3 regions of the Oscillibacter acetigenes genome follow, and region 2 is predicted to be linked to each of the others. Evidence: riboswitches for the same ligand, from Rfam matches in the RefSeq annotation. Region 2 holds a riboswitch; each other region holds the start of a gene.

Region 1 (4,352 bases), on a different contig from region 2:
TTTGGTGATTGTGGTATCCTGCCGCCTGCCCATGGTGGGGAACAGCAGCTTTTCTACATACTTCCCAATCACATCTGTTTCCAGGTTGACCGGGTCGCCCCTTTTCCGTTCCCGCAAAACCGTATTCGCCACGGTGTGGGGAATGGCGGAAATGGAAAAATCCGTCTGTGTGACTGCCGCCACGGTCAAGCTAATCCCGTCTATCGCCACAGAGCCTTTCTCCACGATATAGCGCAGAATATCCGGCGCCGCCCGCACGGTGAACCAGACTGCCGTATCGTCCCGCCGCACATTTGCCACCGTTCCAACGCCATCCACATGACCGGCCACGATATGTCCGCCAAAACGCCCGTCCGCGGGCATGGCCCGCTCCAAATTCACATGACTTCCCGTACCCAGCCGGGACAGAGCAGAGCGGTTCAGCGTTTCGTGCATGACATCCGCCGAAAAAGAGGTGTCCGATAAAGCGGTAACGGTGAGACAGATACCGTTGACGGCGATGCTGTCTCCGATTTTCGTAGTTTCCAAAACGGTTTCAGCCGCTATGGTGAGGATTGCGGAGTGCGGGCCGTGCCGGATTTGTGTCACCGTTCCAATTTCTTCAACAATCCCGGTGAACATGACTTGCCACCTCACTTTCCAGCAGAATGTCCTCCCCCAACTGCGTGATAACCATGTTTTTCAACTGGAACGCACAGTCGGGCAACGGTACACCAGCGCCCTCTACCGGCGTTTTTGCCGTCTGCCCTCCGAACAGCTTGGGCGCGATATATGCCTGCACTTTCTGAACGATGCCGCTTTCCAGCGCGGCCCAGTTCAGCGTGCCGCCGCCCTCCAACAAAATGCTGTCAAGGCCCTCCTGCCCCAGCCGTTCCATCAACCGCTCCAAATCAATGCGGCCATTCTTCCGTTCCGCCGGCAGAATACGGCAGCCGGCTTCTTCGTAGCCCGTCCATTTTTCACGGTCAGCGCAGCAGGTAACGAGGATAGTAGGAGCCTGTTTTGCCGTAGTGACTACTTGGGCGGTTAGAGGAGTGCGTAAATCGGTATCACAGATAATGCGAATGGGGTTTTTGCACCCGGCTTTCCGGCAGGTCAACAAGGGATCGTCGGCCAGTACCGTTCCAACTCCCACCATGATGCCGGTGTAGCGGTGGCGCTGCTCCTGCACATGATTTCTTGCCTGCTCTCCCGTGACCCATTTGGAGGCCCCTGTATAGGTTGCGATTTTTCCGTCCAGCGTCATGGCGTATTTCATCACCACAAAGGGGCGCTTTGTCTGGATGTAGTGGAAGAACACCTCATTCAGCCGGGTACATTCGTCCTCCAGGATATGTTCCGTCACCTCTATTCCGTGTTCTCGGAGTATTTGAATACCTCTCCCGCTGACAAGGGGATTTGGATCGCCGGAACCTACCACCACCCGCTTGATGCCGACGTTTAAGATGGCCTCCGTGCATGGTGGCTGATGCCCGTAGTGGCAGCAGGGTTCCAGTGTGACATACATAGTCGCTCCCTCCGAGGGCTCGGTACAAGAGGCAAGGGCGTTCCTCTCGGCGTGTGGCTGTCCACATTTTTCATGCCAGCCCCGCCCGATCACCCGGCCCTCTTTCACGATAACTGCGCCCACCATTGGATTCGGGGCCGTCCAGCCAACTCCCTTCTTTGCAAAATGCAAAGCCAAAGACATATAATCCTCGTCACTCATACCATCACCTCAAAAGCAAAAATCGCCCTGAACAAATCGTTCAGGGCGACGCAGATAGACACAGACATAGCGCCGGCATAAAATAAAACTCTGGATTGAAAACAATCCAGAGCAACTTACACGCACAGGGTGATAAACTTCATCCCTGTGTACTGCAAATCTTCTTTCATCCAGACTATACTGTCGGCTTCGGAGTTTCACCGAATCATGCCTTTCGGCTCGCGGGCTGTACCGCCGGTAGGGACTTACACCCTGCCCTGAAGATTTTATTCAATTGACAGAACTGAGTATATAGAATTATAGTTCGTTTGTCAAGAGGGTATATTTTAATTTCGCATTGCTTGATTTTCTTTGCAAAACATCCTTTTGCCTGGCGTGAAATGCAACAAAATGGGGTTGAAAGTTGCAAAGTATTGTTCCCTCTCCTTTTAGTCTGCCTTGTCTTATTTTCAATTACTGATATAGAGGGCTGCATCTTCACTGGCAGATAACTGTTTTGACGAGCATGAAAGCGGCAGGGTATATCCCCAGCCGCTTTCGTACTTATGCGTATATGATTTCATCATGAATCATTTCTACTGCCGCAAAACAGATATTATTCATCATTCCTACCCACTCCGCTTGGTTGGTAGCTTTCAACACTTCAGTAATTCCTTGGGCCTTCGACATTTGCCGAATGACGGTGACCATTTGCTCCTGTGCCTGCCGGTCAATATCGGCAAGGTAGCCATTCAGTTTGCCGCTTAACAGCAAAGCATTATAAAAGGCTGGGCGGTATTCTTTGAGATACCGCTTGTGCCGCTGACCCCATACGCCAACAGGCTGTCCTTCTTCAGCGGGTACGGTCAGACAGGGAAGATAGTAGTCGCCAATCAGTTCATACCAAAGGCCGTTGTTCTTGTCAAAAATGTACTTGTCCATAATAAAATCCTCCGCTATAATATATTCGCACATACGTCACAGTTCCCCGATTGCCACACGTTGCCATATCCTGTTGCGAGATTTTCTTGCCCTTGCTTTTGCCCTTATGAGTGGCCAGGGCAAGGGTAAACTTGTGTGAAACCGAATAAAGGGATAAGGCGAACACGCTGCGAAAAACCCTTTGTTTTCAAGGCTTTTGGAGGATTTTATTGAAAACCCACGGTGAGCGATAATCGCTCATAAAATCGTAGTATTCAAATTCAAGTTTGTCGGGTAAATAGCAAACCCAGCCGAGCCAGTCAACGGTCAAGATGAACGGCGCATATGCGCAGCCGTTGACAGCCCCGCCCGCCTTTGCTGGTAGGCAATCAAGGGGCGACAGCAAGAAGTGCCACCGCCCCGCACTATTATTCAGAAAGGGGAATTTCCATGACCGACCAGATAGCCTATCAAGAATATATCCAGCGCAGGTACAACGCCTTTTGCAAGACTGTTATCCGCTGTGCCGCCTTGGACAAGATTTTGAAGCTTAAACGGCAATGGGAACGGCAAGTTTCCCTTGACTATCTGATGAACGAGAAGTTTGTCCAGTTTGCCGCGTCGGAGCCGGACGAGGAATACCCATTTACCGTCTGCGGTCAGACCGTCCTGCTCTGCAACGCCGCCCTTGCCGACGCGATCTCTGTTTTGCCGGAGCAGACGCGGGAAGAAATCCTGCGCTATTACTTTCTGCGCCAGCCGCAGCGCGTGATCGGCGCGTGTATTGGCCGGTCACGCAGCACAGCGGGGCGGCATATCCAGCTTGCCTTGCAGCGGCTACGCGAAGAAATGGGGGTGAGCCGGTATGAGTAGACTTCTCCCCTATGAAACAATCCTCAAAGCCCGTGAGGGCGACCCAGAAGCCGTGAACGCTGTCCTGCTCCACTACGCCGGATATATCCGCTATTTCTCAAAAGTGAACGGGCAGGTCAACGCCGAGGTGGAGGACTATGTAAAGCAGCGGTTAATTGACTGTCAATTCAAGTTCCGGCTTGACGAACCACCGGACAAGTCATAAAAACTGAATACCAGCCGCCACCGACGCGGCCAGCGAAAGCAGTAAGTCTTGAAAAAGATTTACTGCTTTTTTTGTTGTCCGGCTCCGCTCCCGGCCATTTTGCCCCCTGCCGGTTGTAGTAGTAAGCGAGGAGGGAATTTTTCTGCCCTGGTGTTTGGCATTTGGAGCATTTACCCGTAGTAGAGGGCAAAGAGAAAGGATTTCTCCAACACCGGGTAGAAACCACTGCGTCCGGTGTCATTTTAGCGAAAGCGGGCAGGAATGCCCTTTACAGGATTAGTAGTAGCAGAAAAAGAGAAACAAACTTTTGTGGTTGCAGTTTTCCAAAAAAGTGGCGGACGGAAGTGAGAGAAAGTTTGCAGTCACGGAGAGCAAGTATCGACCAGTGTACCAAATTTCGCTTTTCGCTCATTTGTCCCCCGGTCAGATACTTGTTGGGGTTGCCACCCCAAACCCGCCTTTTGCGGCTTGCGCCGCTGAAAAAACTTGCCCCAATACTTGTGTTTTAGATAAAAATTGTCCGTTGCAGTTTGAAAGGAGTTGAGCCACCATGCCACACAAAACCTACAACACCCCCAAGCGGAAATGTGTTGTCAAGACCCGTCTGACCGAGGACGAGCGCAGAGCCTTTGAGGACAAATGCGCCGCCCTCTCCATGAGCCAGTC
Region 2 (4,352 bases):
TCAAAGATGGAATCCAGCTGCTCGTAGTACCGCTTCAGCCGCAGCAGCTCCTGCCGCCAAGCGATGATCCGGTCCAGATACGCCTCATGGGCACCGGTGAGCACCTCTGTCTCCCCATCGCTGATGTCCGCCTCCAGCCGGTCCAGATGGGCCATATCCCCCCTCAGCAGCCGGACGAAGAAGCGGTGGAGCACCTGCTCGTTGGACAGTGCCTCTTCCTCCGGCACCAGCAGGGCCGCCTGGGCGGCGTCCTCCGCTGCGTCGTCCTCACAGAAGACGAACAGGTCCTCCCGGTCCAGATACAGCAGCATCTGGGATGCTGCCGTCCGCTCGCTGCGCACGTCGTACCAGTCAAAGGCGATCAGATCGAAGTCCTCAAAGCCCTCAAACGCTTCGATCTGCCCCTCGTGGATGTAGTCCAGCACCTTGGCGTCCATATAGGGCTCCATCTCCCGGATGCGGGACATGGGCAGTACCTTTCGCATGGCGGTCTCTCTCCTCTCGGTCTCTCACAGGTTTTCCAGGCCGGCGTCCTTGGGCGGCAGGCCGTCATAGAGCCCGGCGCACTTCCACAGTGCCGCGAGAAACCAGATGATGCCCACCAGCAGGGCAATCAGGGCCATCAGTGCCAAAGCGTCCAGCAGCAGGCCGCCCAGCGTTCCGGCAATCTGTGCCGCCAACAGGACAAACCAGGCGGTCCGTGCCGAAGTGCCGTTCAGATCTGTCCCATAATGGGTCTCCATCTCCAAAATGGCCTGGATCACGCTCCAGGAAATATACAGGGCGACCGCCAGAGCAGCCAGCTCCAGGAGCGTACTCAGCCAGTTTGCGCCGGTCACGCCCAGCAAGTCTCCCACCCACAGGATACCTGTGTATATGGCCACAGCCACAGCAAAGGGGCGGAGTTTCCCGAATCGACCGCTCTCTCCCAACAATTCCCCTGCTGCCCGATAGAGTAAGATATAACCCGCAAAGGTCGGCAGCAGATTCAGTGTATGTCCGTTGATTGTCACATAAAAATTGATAAAGATCAAGAAGAACCCCCAAAAGATTCCCTTCACTGCATTTCCTCCTCCCGCTTCTTTTGTACATGCCTTTTTCCGAAATACAGCACCAGCACCCCCGCCGCGATCTTCACGGCGGCGTACAGGGCCGGGAACAGCAGCACACCTGCCGGGAACACGTCAAGCAGATTCACTCCGCCCATCTCCGCCATATCCCAGCCGATCAGACCCGTGAATCCGCCCAGCATCCCCCGGTACGCCAGATAAAACAGCGCCAGCTGCACCAGATCCAATACGCCCCAGGCGATCAGCACCCATCCCAGCAGGTACCACTTCCGCTTGCTAAAGGCCAAAAAACGCTCCACCCAGTCCTTCCGTTCCTGGGGCGGCGGCTGCTTCTCCTCCGGCTTCGTCTGCTCCAGCTGGAGGCGGAGCAGATAGTCTGTTGTCACACCGAAAATATCCGCCAGGGCCACCACTTTGTCCGTCTCCGGCATGGTCTCGTCCCGTTCCCAGCGGCTGACGGCCTGCCGGCTCACCTGCAGGCGCTCGGCCAGCGCGTCCTGGCTCATGCCGGCTCTCTGCCGGAGGGATTGCAGCTTCTCTCCGAATGTCATAGGCATTCTCCCTTCTCTTGGATGCCTTCAGCTTATCAGGCCGCCCGGTTGCATACCAGCAACCAAGCATGGAAGTTCCGCAATCTCAGATTGCCTTCCTCTCCAACATACCACAACAGGGCTCCCCGCGCAACGGCTCCGGCCCATATTGCAAGAAAAAACCAAGGCACCGGACGTCTCCGCATCCAAGCGCCCCGGCCTATCGGGCGGGCTCCAGCACAATGGGCAGGTCCACGATCTCCAGCCCCCGGCGCATGGCGTACTCCACCGTGTACCGGGTTCCGCCGGGAGACCCGTCAAAGGCGGCGATCAGCAGCGCGGCGTGGTCCACCATATACCGGTCCCGCCGCTGCATACAGGCGGGGGTGTAGCAGGCGGACACCAGGGTCTCAAAGTCACAGGCAGCCACCAGCCGCTCATACCGCCGCCGCTGGTCCGGCGGCCAGGCATCCGCCTGGGAGGGACATGGGACGGCCGCCTCCACCGTCACGTCCGGGTGCGTCTGGCGCAGGCGGAGGACGCACTCGCAGAAATACAGGTCACAGCCCAGGGCCATGCCGCAGAGAAAGTGACGGAATCCCTCCTGATAGGCCGCCTCCACCGCGTCTGCGATGCGGGCCTTGAGCGACACGCAGCGCAGGTCCTCCTCGTTATACCGCCATGGCAGCTTACCGGGCCGGTGCCCGGTAAAGCAGCAGGCCGCCTGCCGCCCCCGCATGGTCTCCGCCTCCCTCCTTCTGGTCTTTGATTCAGTATAGAACATCCGTTCTTGTTTGTAAAGACCCACGGGAAATTTGCCGTTTTTTCATTTAGGGACTTGCAATTTCTTCCGCGCTGTCATATACTATGGCCAGAAAGCAACTGAATACTTTGTCTTCAGGGCGGGGTGAAATTCCCCACTGGCGGTACAGTCCGCGACCGCCTGCGCGTATGCACAGGCGCTGACTCGGTGAAACTCCGGGACCAACAGTTACAGTCTGGATGGAAGAAGATGAGTGCGGCGTGGCCGCGCGTTTGTTCGCGCTCCTGCGTTGCGTGGATCACCTTGGAGAAGCCAAAGCGTCCAGGGTGTTTTCAAGCAACGAAAAGGAGTGTATTTTTATGTCCGAACCCAATGCCAACGCCATCAAGAACCCCTCCCGGCCCGCAACAAACGTCCGAACCATCACCTCCCTGGCCATGCTGGCGGCCATCGCCTATGTGGTGATGCTCCTCAGCAAGATGCTGCCACAGGTGTCCGGCTTCCTGCAGATGGACCTGAAGGACACGGTCATCTGCATCGGCGCCTTCCTCTTCGGACCTCTGTCCGCCGCCGTCATCTCCATCGTGGTGGCCGTGGTGGAGATGTTCACCGTCAGCGACACCGGCCCCATCGGCTGCATCATGAATGTGCTGGCTACCTGCGCCTTCTGCTGCACCGCCGCCTTCGTCTACAAGAAGTTCCACACCCGCAAGGGCGCCGTCATCGGTCTGGCCCTGGGCACTGTTTGCCTCACCGTGGTGATGCTGCTGTGGAACTATCTCATCACGCCCATCTACATGGGAATGGATCGCGAGGAAATCGTGGTCCCCATGCTGATCCCGGTGTTCCTGCCCTTCAACCTGGTGAAGGGCGGCCTGAACATGGCGCTGATCCTGCTGCTCTACAAGCCGGTGGTCACCGCCCTGCGGAAGGCCCGGCTGGTACCGGAGTCCCATGCGCCTGTCGAGGGCAAGGGCAAGCTGAGCGCCGGGTTCCTCCTGTTCTCCCTGGCCCTGCTGGCAACCTTTGTGGTGCTGGCCCTGGTGCTGATGGGGATTCTGTAAATCTGAACACCACAGGCGCGGGGGCGGATACCGTCCCCGCGCCTTTTACTGCGGCCCATATCCGTCCCTCCGCCTCCCTGCGCCGGTATGTCAAAACCTTCCCATCCCTTCTCCCTTTTCAGGAACGAACAGATGTGCTATAATAGAAGTGAGAAAGGAGGCGGGGCCATGGACCGCATCATCCTGCACTGCGATCTGAACAGCTTTTACGCCTCCGTGGAGCTGCGGAGCCGACCAGACCTGCAGAACGTGCCCGTGGCGGTCTGCGGAGATCCCACCTCCCGCCACGGCATCATCCTGGCCAAGAATGAACCGGCGAAAAAATTCGGCGTCCAGACGGCGGAAACCATCTGGCAGGCCAAGAAAAAGTGCCCGGAGCTGGTGCTGCTGCCACCCCACCACAAACTGTACCGGCAGGTCTCCAAAGAGGTCAACACCATCTACGAGCAGTACACGGACCTGGTGGAGCCCTTCGGCATCGATGAGAGCTGGCTGGACGTCACCCATACCCTCCACCTCTTCGGCGGTGATGCCAAGGCCCTGGCAGACCATCTGCGGCAACGGATGAAGCAGGAGATGGGACTGACCCTCTCAGTGGGGGTCTCCTTCAACAAGGTGTTTGCCAAGCTGGGCAGCGACTACCGGAAACCCGACGCCACCACTGTCGTCTCCCGGGAGAACTGGCAGAGGCTGGTCTGGCCTCTGCCGGTGGGGGCGCTGCTGTACGTGGGGGGCGCCGCCCGGAAGATTTTGGCCCAGTTCGGCGTGAAGACCATCGGAGAGTTGGCGGCCTGCAAGCGGGATGCCCTGGAGACCCTGATGGGCAAAATGGGCGTCCAGCTCCACGACTATGCCAACGGGCTGGACACCGATCCAGTCCGCTCCCGGTACGAGCCGGAGATGGTGAAGTCCGTTGGCAACGGCA
Region 3 (4,352 bases), on a different contig from region 2:
GAAAAGTCACACGGGTGTGGAGGAATTCGTATGCCTAAGATATTTTCAGATTGAGCATTTTCCCTTTTCTGAAAAAGAGCAGGCCCATAACCACCATGTAGCCCTCCTTGAGCACCATAAGACCAAACAGGACCCACATCTGGGGATAGCGGAAGGCCAGACAAAGAGCCAATGCACCGTGTGTCAGTTTGTCCGCGATCGGGTCAAGCGCCTTGCCCAAATTTGTGATCATGTTGAACTTTCTTGCGATCATCCCATCAAACAGATCCGTGAGACTGGAGAGGAGGACAACACCTGCGGCCCAATGGTACGCTTCTTTTGCCAGATAGAGGTAACAGAATACCGGAATGAGGAGGAGCCGAAAATATCCCATCAGGTTCGGAATAGAGAATCTCTCTTTTGTGTTGAATGGCTTCATTGAGGTTCTTCTCCATCTCCTATATGCAGACAAGTCATGCGGAAGCAGAAGACTGGAAAAATTGCGACAACGCGTTTACAGCTTCGGCTTCGTCAGGGCCGTCTGCAGCGACCTGTACCTGCTGTCCCTGACGAAAGCCGAAGGAGACGACCCCGAGAAGACTTTTCGCATTGATGCTTCGCTCACCGGCGATTATGCGGATGGTGCTCTGAAAGACATTGACATGGCTTACAAACAGTGCGGCTGTATGTGTGGTGAAATCTTCCTCCAACTGCAATGAAAGGGTCCGCGTTGTCATGGGAATCGTCCTCCCAATGATAGATTTTCATTTATAAATGCTCGATCCAGGGGCTTCGGAACATGTGCGCTTATGATGCGCGATATTTGCGCTCTCCTTTGCACAGCCAGCCCTTTCTTCTCCAACTCCGAAATTCCCAGCGGGCCAGCAGCAGGCAGAGCAGGAACGCAAGAGCATCGGCTATCGGTGCGGCCAGAAGTGCGCCGTCCAGCCCGAAGGAGCGGGATAGCAGAAGCGCCAGAGGGATCAGGAAGCAGCCCTGCCGGGCCAGAGGAATCAGCAGGGACTTACCAGGCCGGCCGATCCCCTGGAAGAAGGAGGCTGAGGTCATGTGAAGGCCATACAGGAAAAAGGCCAGCATATAGAGCCGGAAGCAGTGCTGTGCGCAATCCAGATAGAGCGCATTGTCCGATACAAAGCAGCTTGCGATCTGCCGCGGGAACACCATGAAAATGAGAAACCACACCACTGAAATGCCTACTGCAATAAGAGAAGCTATATGGAATGTCTTTTGGACCCGCGCATAGTGGTTGGCGCCGAAATTATAGCCGTTGATGGGCTGGATGGCAGAGGACACCCCGACGAACATGGAGTGAGCGATCTGGTAGACCTTCATCATCATGCCGTAGACGGATAAGGCAATGTCACTGCCATAGACTGTGGCGGCTCCATAGGCCCGCATCAGATTGTTCAGGGTAATCTGCACCAGAGCGGAGAGCATCTGCGTAAGCAAGCTGGGGAAGCCCAGTGCCAGAATACGACAGGTCAGCTTCCGTGTAGGGCGCAGGTCCTCCCGCCGGATATGAACGGTTTTGAGGCGGCGCAGGTAGAGCAGGGCCAGGCATCCAGCAGCCACCTGCCCGATCACCGTGGCGATCCCGGCGCCCACAACGCCCATCTTCAGCGGAAAGATAAAGATAGGGTCCAGGATCAGGTTGATGACCGCCCCTGTCATCATGCACTTCATCATGTACTGCGGGGAGCCGTCCGCCCGGATAATGGCGGTGAAGGCGGGACAAAGGAGCTGGAACGGGATCCCCCATGCGATGGCGCGCATATTAGGACAGAGACTCTGCATAGGCAGTCGACGTCGCGCCGAAAAGGACTACGATCTGCGGGGCGAAGATGCCGCAGGCCAGAGCGGCCAGCAGACCGCTGGCCAAGATCAGGGTGAGGGCGTGACTGATGGTGCTGTCCGCCTCCCGCTGCTCTTTCCGACCCAGGCACAGACTGATATTGGCGGCACATCCGTCTCCCAGCATCAATGCCACAGCATTGACCAGAATGGTCAGCGGGAACGCGATATTAGTGGCTGCCATTCCTGTAATGCCCACGCCCTGTCCGACAAAGATCTGATCCACGATGTTATAGAGGTAGTTGACCATCAGTGTCAGTGAGGTGGGAACGGCGTATCGAACGATCAGTTTGGGTATGGGATCCGTTTCCAATGGGTTTGGCTGCAGGTTTGGCTCCATAGCAAGGCTCCTTCCGTATTCATACTGGACGCTTCCGAGGGAGAAGCCGCCGGAAATAAAAAATCCCGGCGCCATTTCCCTGACGCAGAGAGATGGCTGTACCGGGTGCTTAGAGTATACACTTTTGCTTGAGGAGGATGGGCATCCGGCACGGCACCAGAAAGCCTTCTTCTCCCCTCCAGACCGAACCTGTTGGCTCCGGAATTCCACCGGATTAGCTGATCGCTCGCGGACTGTTACCGCCAGTAGAGAAATATCTCGTTTCCGAAGAAAACTTACATACCTAAATGTATCATTAAATAAAAGAACCGTCAAGGAAAATGTCCTTCCCGCCGTATCAACTTCTGCGCTTTCTGATCGATATCCTGTGTCCCGTACAAGGCATTCCATTTTGGCTTTTCCTGTGGTAAAATATCAAAATCGACAAAATCACAGGAGGCAGGACAGGGATGAAAACGGGCTTGGTCTTGGAGGGCGGCGCCATGCGCGGAATGTTTACCGCAGGCGTTCTGGACTCCTGGATGGATGAACAGATATCCTTTGATGGAATCGTCGGTGTGTCGGCCGGTGCGCTGTTTGGGATCAATGCTCCCGCCGGTCAGAAGGGACGCGCCATACGGTATAATTTGAAGTATATCCGGGATAAGCGGTACATGGGGCTGCGCTCGCTGCTGACCACGGGCAATCTGATCAACGCCGACTTTGCCTTCTATGAGGTGTCCTCCAAGCTGGACGTATTTGATGAAGCGGCCTTTCAGAGATCGGGCGTTGACTTCTATGCCGCGGTCACCGATCTGCACACAGGCGCCCCGGAGTATATCCGGATCACAGAGCCGTTCCGTCAGATGGAGGTCCTGCGGGCCACCTCTGCCATGCCCTATGTCTCCCGGCCTGTGGAGTTGGATGGGAGGTTCTACCTGGATGGCGGGGTCAGCGACAGTATTCCAGTCCATTTCTGCAAGAGTCTGGGCTACGACAAGACCGTTCTCGTGCTCACACGTCCCTTGGAGTATCGGAAAGAGCGGCCCGCAGCATGGCTTCAGCGATTCAACCGCCTCTATTACCATCGCTATCCGGCCTTTGCGGAGAGTCTGAACCGGCGGTGGGAAGTCTATAACCGGCAGGTGGAGGAGATCATAGGGATGGAGCAGCGCGGGGGGCTCTTCGTGGTTCGGCCCAATGGCCCACTCCCAATCAGGCGTGTGGAAAAGGACCCCGCCAAGCTGCAGGCTGTTTATGACCTCGGGGCAGAGGCCGGCAGGGCGTCTCTCAGCGGACTGAAAGAGTATTTGCTGACGCATGAATGATGGTAGATGATATAGGAAATTGCGCATCCAGCAGGCAGGGGCTTGTATGGATGCGCAGTTTTTCTTTGTGCAGTATACAGCGTCCCTTGGTCCAGGTATCATGGTTGGCAAAACTGGCGGGATGGCATATATACTTTTTGAATAAAGAATTTCTGATACATATCGGACAAATTGACATTTTTTTCAAGTAACATTATAATGTTCATATATTCACTGCCACAAGAGGACGTGGTTAGAAGGGGTGAAGAATATGGATCAGGATCTGCCCTTATGGGTAGAGGGCTGCGCCGAAACATATATAATGTGGGTGTGAATGGAAGCAGACAGCTGCTGAAGATCTTGCCGGACAAAGGTATGCAGGTGCGGCCCTCTGGAGCAAACAAAGAAAAGGAGGGCATTTTTGATGGATCACAGCGTATTGACGATTTTGGATCTGGGAATCATTGCGGCATACCTTGTCATCATGGTCCTGGTGGGGGTCTATTCCGTCAGGCGGATCCAGAACACAAAGGATTATTATGTAGCGGGCCGGTCCTTTGGGCCGATGGTGCTGATGGCCACCGTCTGCGCGACGATCATCGGCGGCAGCGGTCTGATGGGCCGGGCAGGTGTGGCCTATACCGACGGCTTCAAGGCGGTCCTTACCGCAATTCCATACCTTCTGGGAATGTTCATTTTCTCCGGCATCGCCGGGAAGATCTCGGATATCGGGATGCAGTACGGGATCACCTCTATCCCGGAGCTGTTTGAACGGCGGTTTGGCCGGGCAGCCAAGATCACCCTCTCTGTGCTGATCGCGTTCGCCATGATGGGGACGGTGGCCTCCCAGGTCACCGCCACGGCCACGATCATCC

What was found. Region 2 has a riboswitch for FMN ahead of OCV80_RS06705 (ECF transporter S component). Riboswitches for the same ligand answer to the same signal wherever they lie in the genome.
Region 1: it holds a riboswitch for FMN, as region 2 does, so the genes downstream of both, ribD (bifunctional diaminohydroxyphosphoribosylaminopyrimidine deaminase/5-amino-6-(5-phosphoribosylamino)uracil reductase RibD) here and OCV80_RS06705 (ECF transporter S component) in region 2, are expected to answer to the same signal.
Region 3: it holds a riboswitch for FMN, as region 2 does, so the genes downstream of both, OCV80_RS05580 (MATE family efflux transporter) here and OCV80_RS06705 (ECF transporter S component) in region 2, are expected to answer to the same signal.

What each region holds. Positions count from the first base shown of each region.
Region 1 is NZ_JAOQKG010000001.1:510,205-514,556, forward strand. It holds gene OCV80_RS02680 (riboflavin synthase) at 1-621, opposite strand, end outside; gene ribD (bifunctional diaminohydroxyphosphoribosylaminopyrimidine deaminase/5-amino-6-(5-phosphoribosylamino)uracil reductase RibD) at 602-1,708, opposite strand; FMN riboswitch at 1,863-1,977, opposite strand; gene OCV80_RS02690 (TnpV protein) at 2,252-2,629, opposite strand; gene OCV80_RS02695 (sigma-70 RNA polymerase sigma factor region 4 domain-containing protein) at 3,059-3,481, shown strand; gene OCV80_RS02700 (helix-turn-helix domain-containing protein) at 3,474-3,686, shown strand; gene OCV80_RS02705 (plasmid mobilization protein) at 4,237-4,352, shown strand, end outside.
Region 2 is NZ_JAOQKG010000003.1:6,061-10,412, reverse strand. It holds gene OCV80_RS06725 (magnesium transporter CorA family protein) at 1-485, opposite strand, end outside; gene OCV80_RS06720 (hypothetical protein) at 510-1,061, opposite strand; gene OCV80_RS06715 (helix-turn-helix domain-containing protein) at 1,058-1,621, opposite strand; gene OCV80_RS06710 (SLOG family protein) at 1,821-2,339, opposite strand; FMN riboswitch at 2,490-2,618, shown strand; gene OCV80_RS06705 (ECF transporter S component) at 2,723-3,427, shown strand; gene dinB (DNA polymerase IV) at 3,596-4,352, shown strand, end outside.
Region 3 is NZ_JAOQKG010000002.1:338,096-342,447, forward strand. It holds gene OCV80_RS05565 (CDP-alcohol phosphatidyltransferase family protein) at 35-418, opposite strand; gene OCV80_RS05570 (HPr family phosphocarrier protein) at 453-716, opposite strand; gene OCV80_RS05575 (MATE family efflux transporter) at 787-1,773, opposite strand; gene OCV80_RS05580 (MATE family efflux transporter) at 1,775-2,191, opposite strand; FMN riboswitch at 2,354-2,467, opposite strand; gene OCV80_RS05585 (patatin-like phospholipase family protein) at 2,641-3,498, shown strand; gene OCV80_RS05590 (sodium:solute symporter family protein) at 3,902-4,352, shown strand, end outside.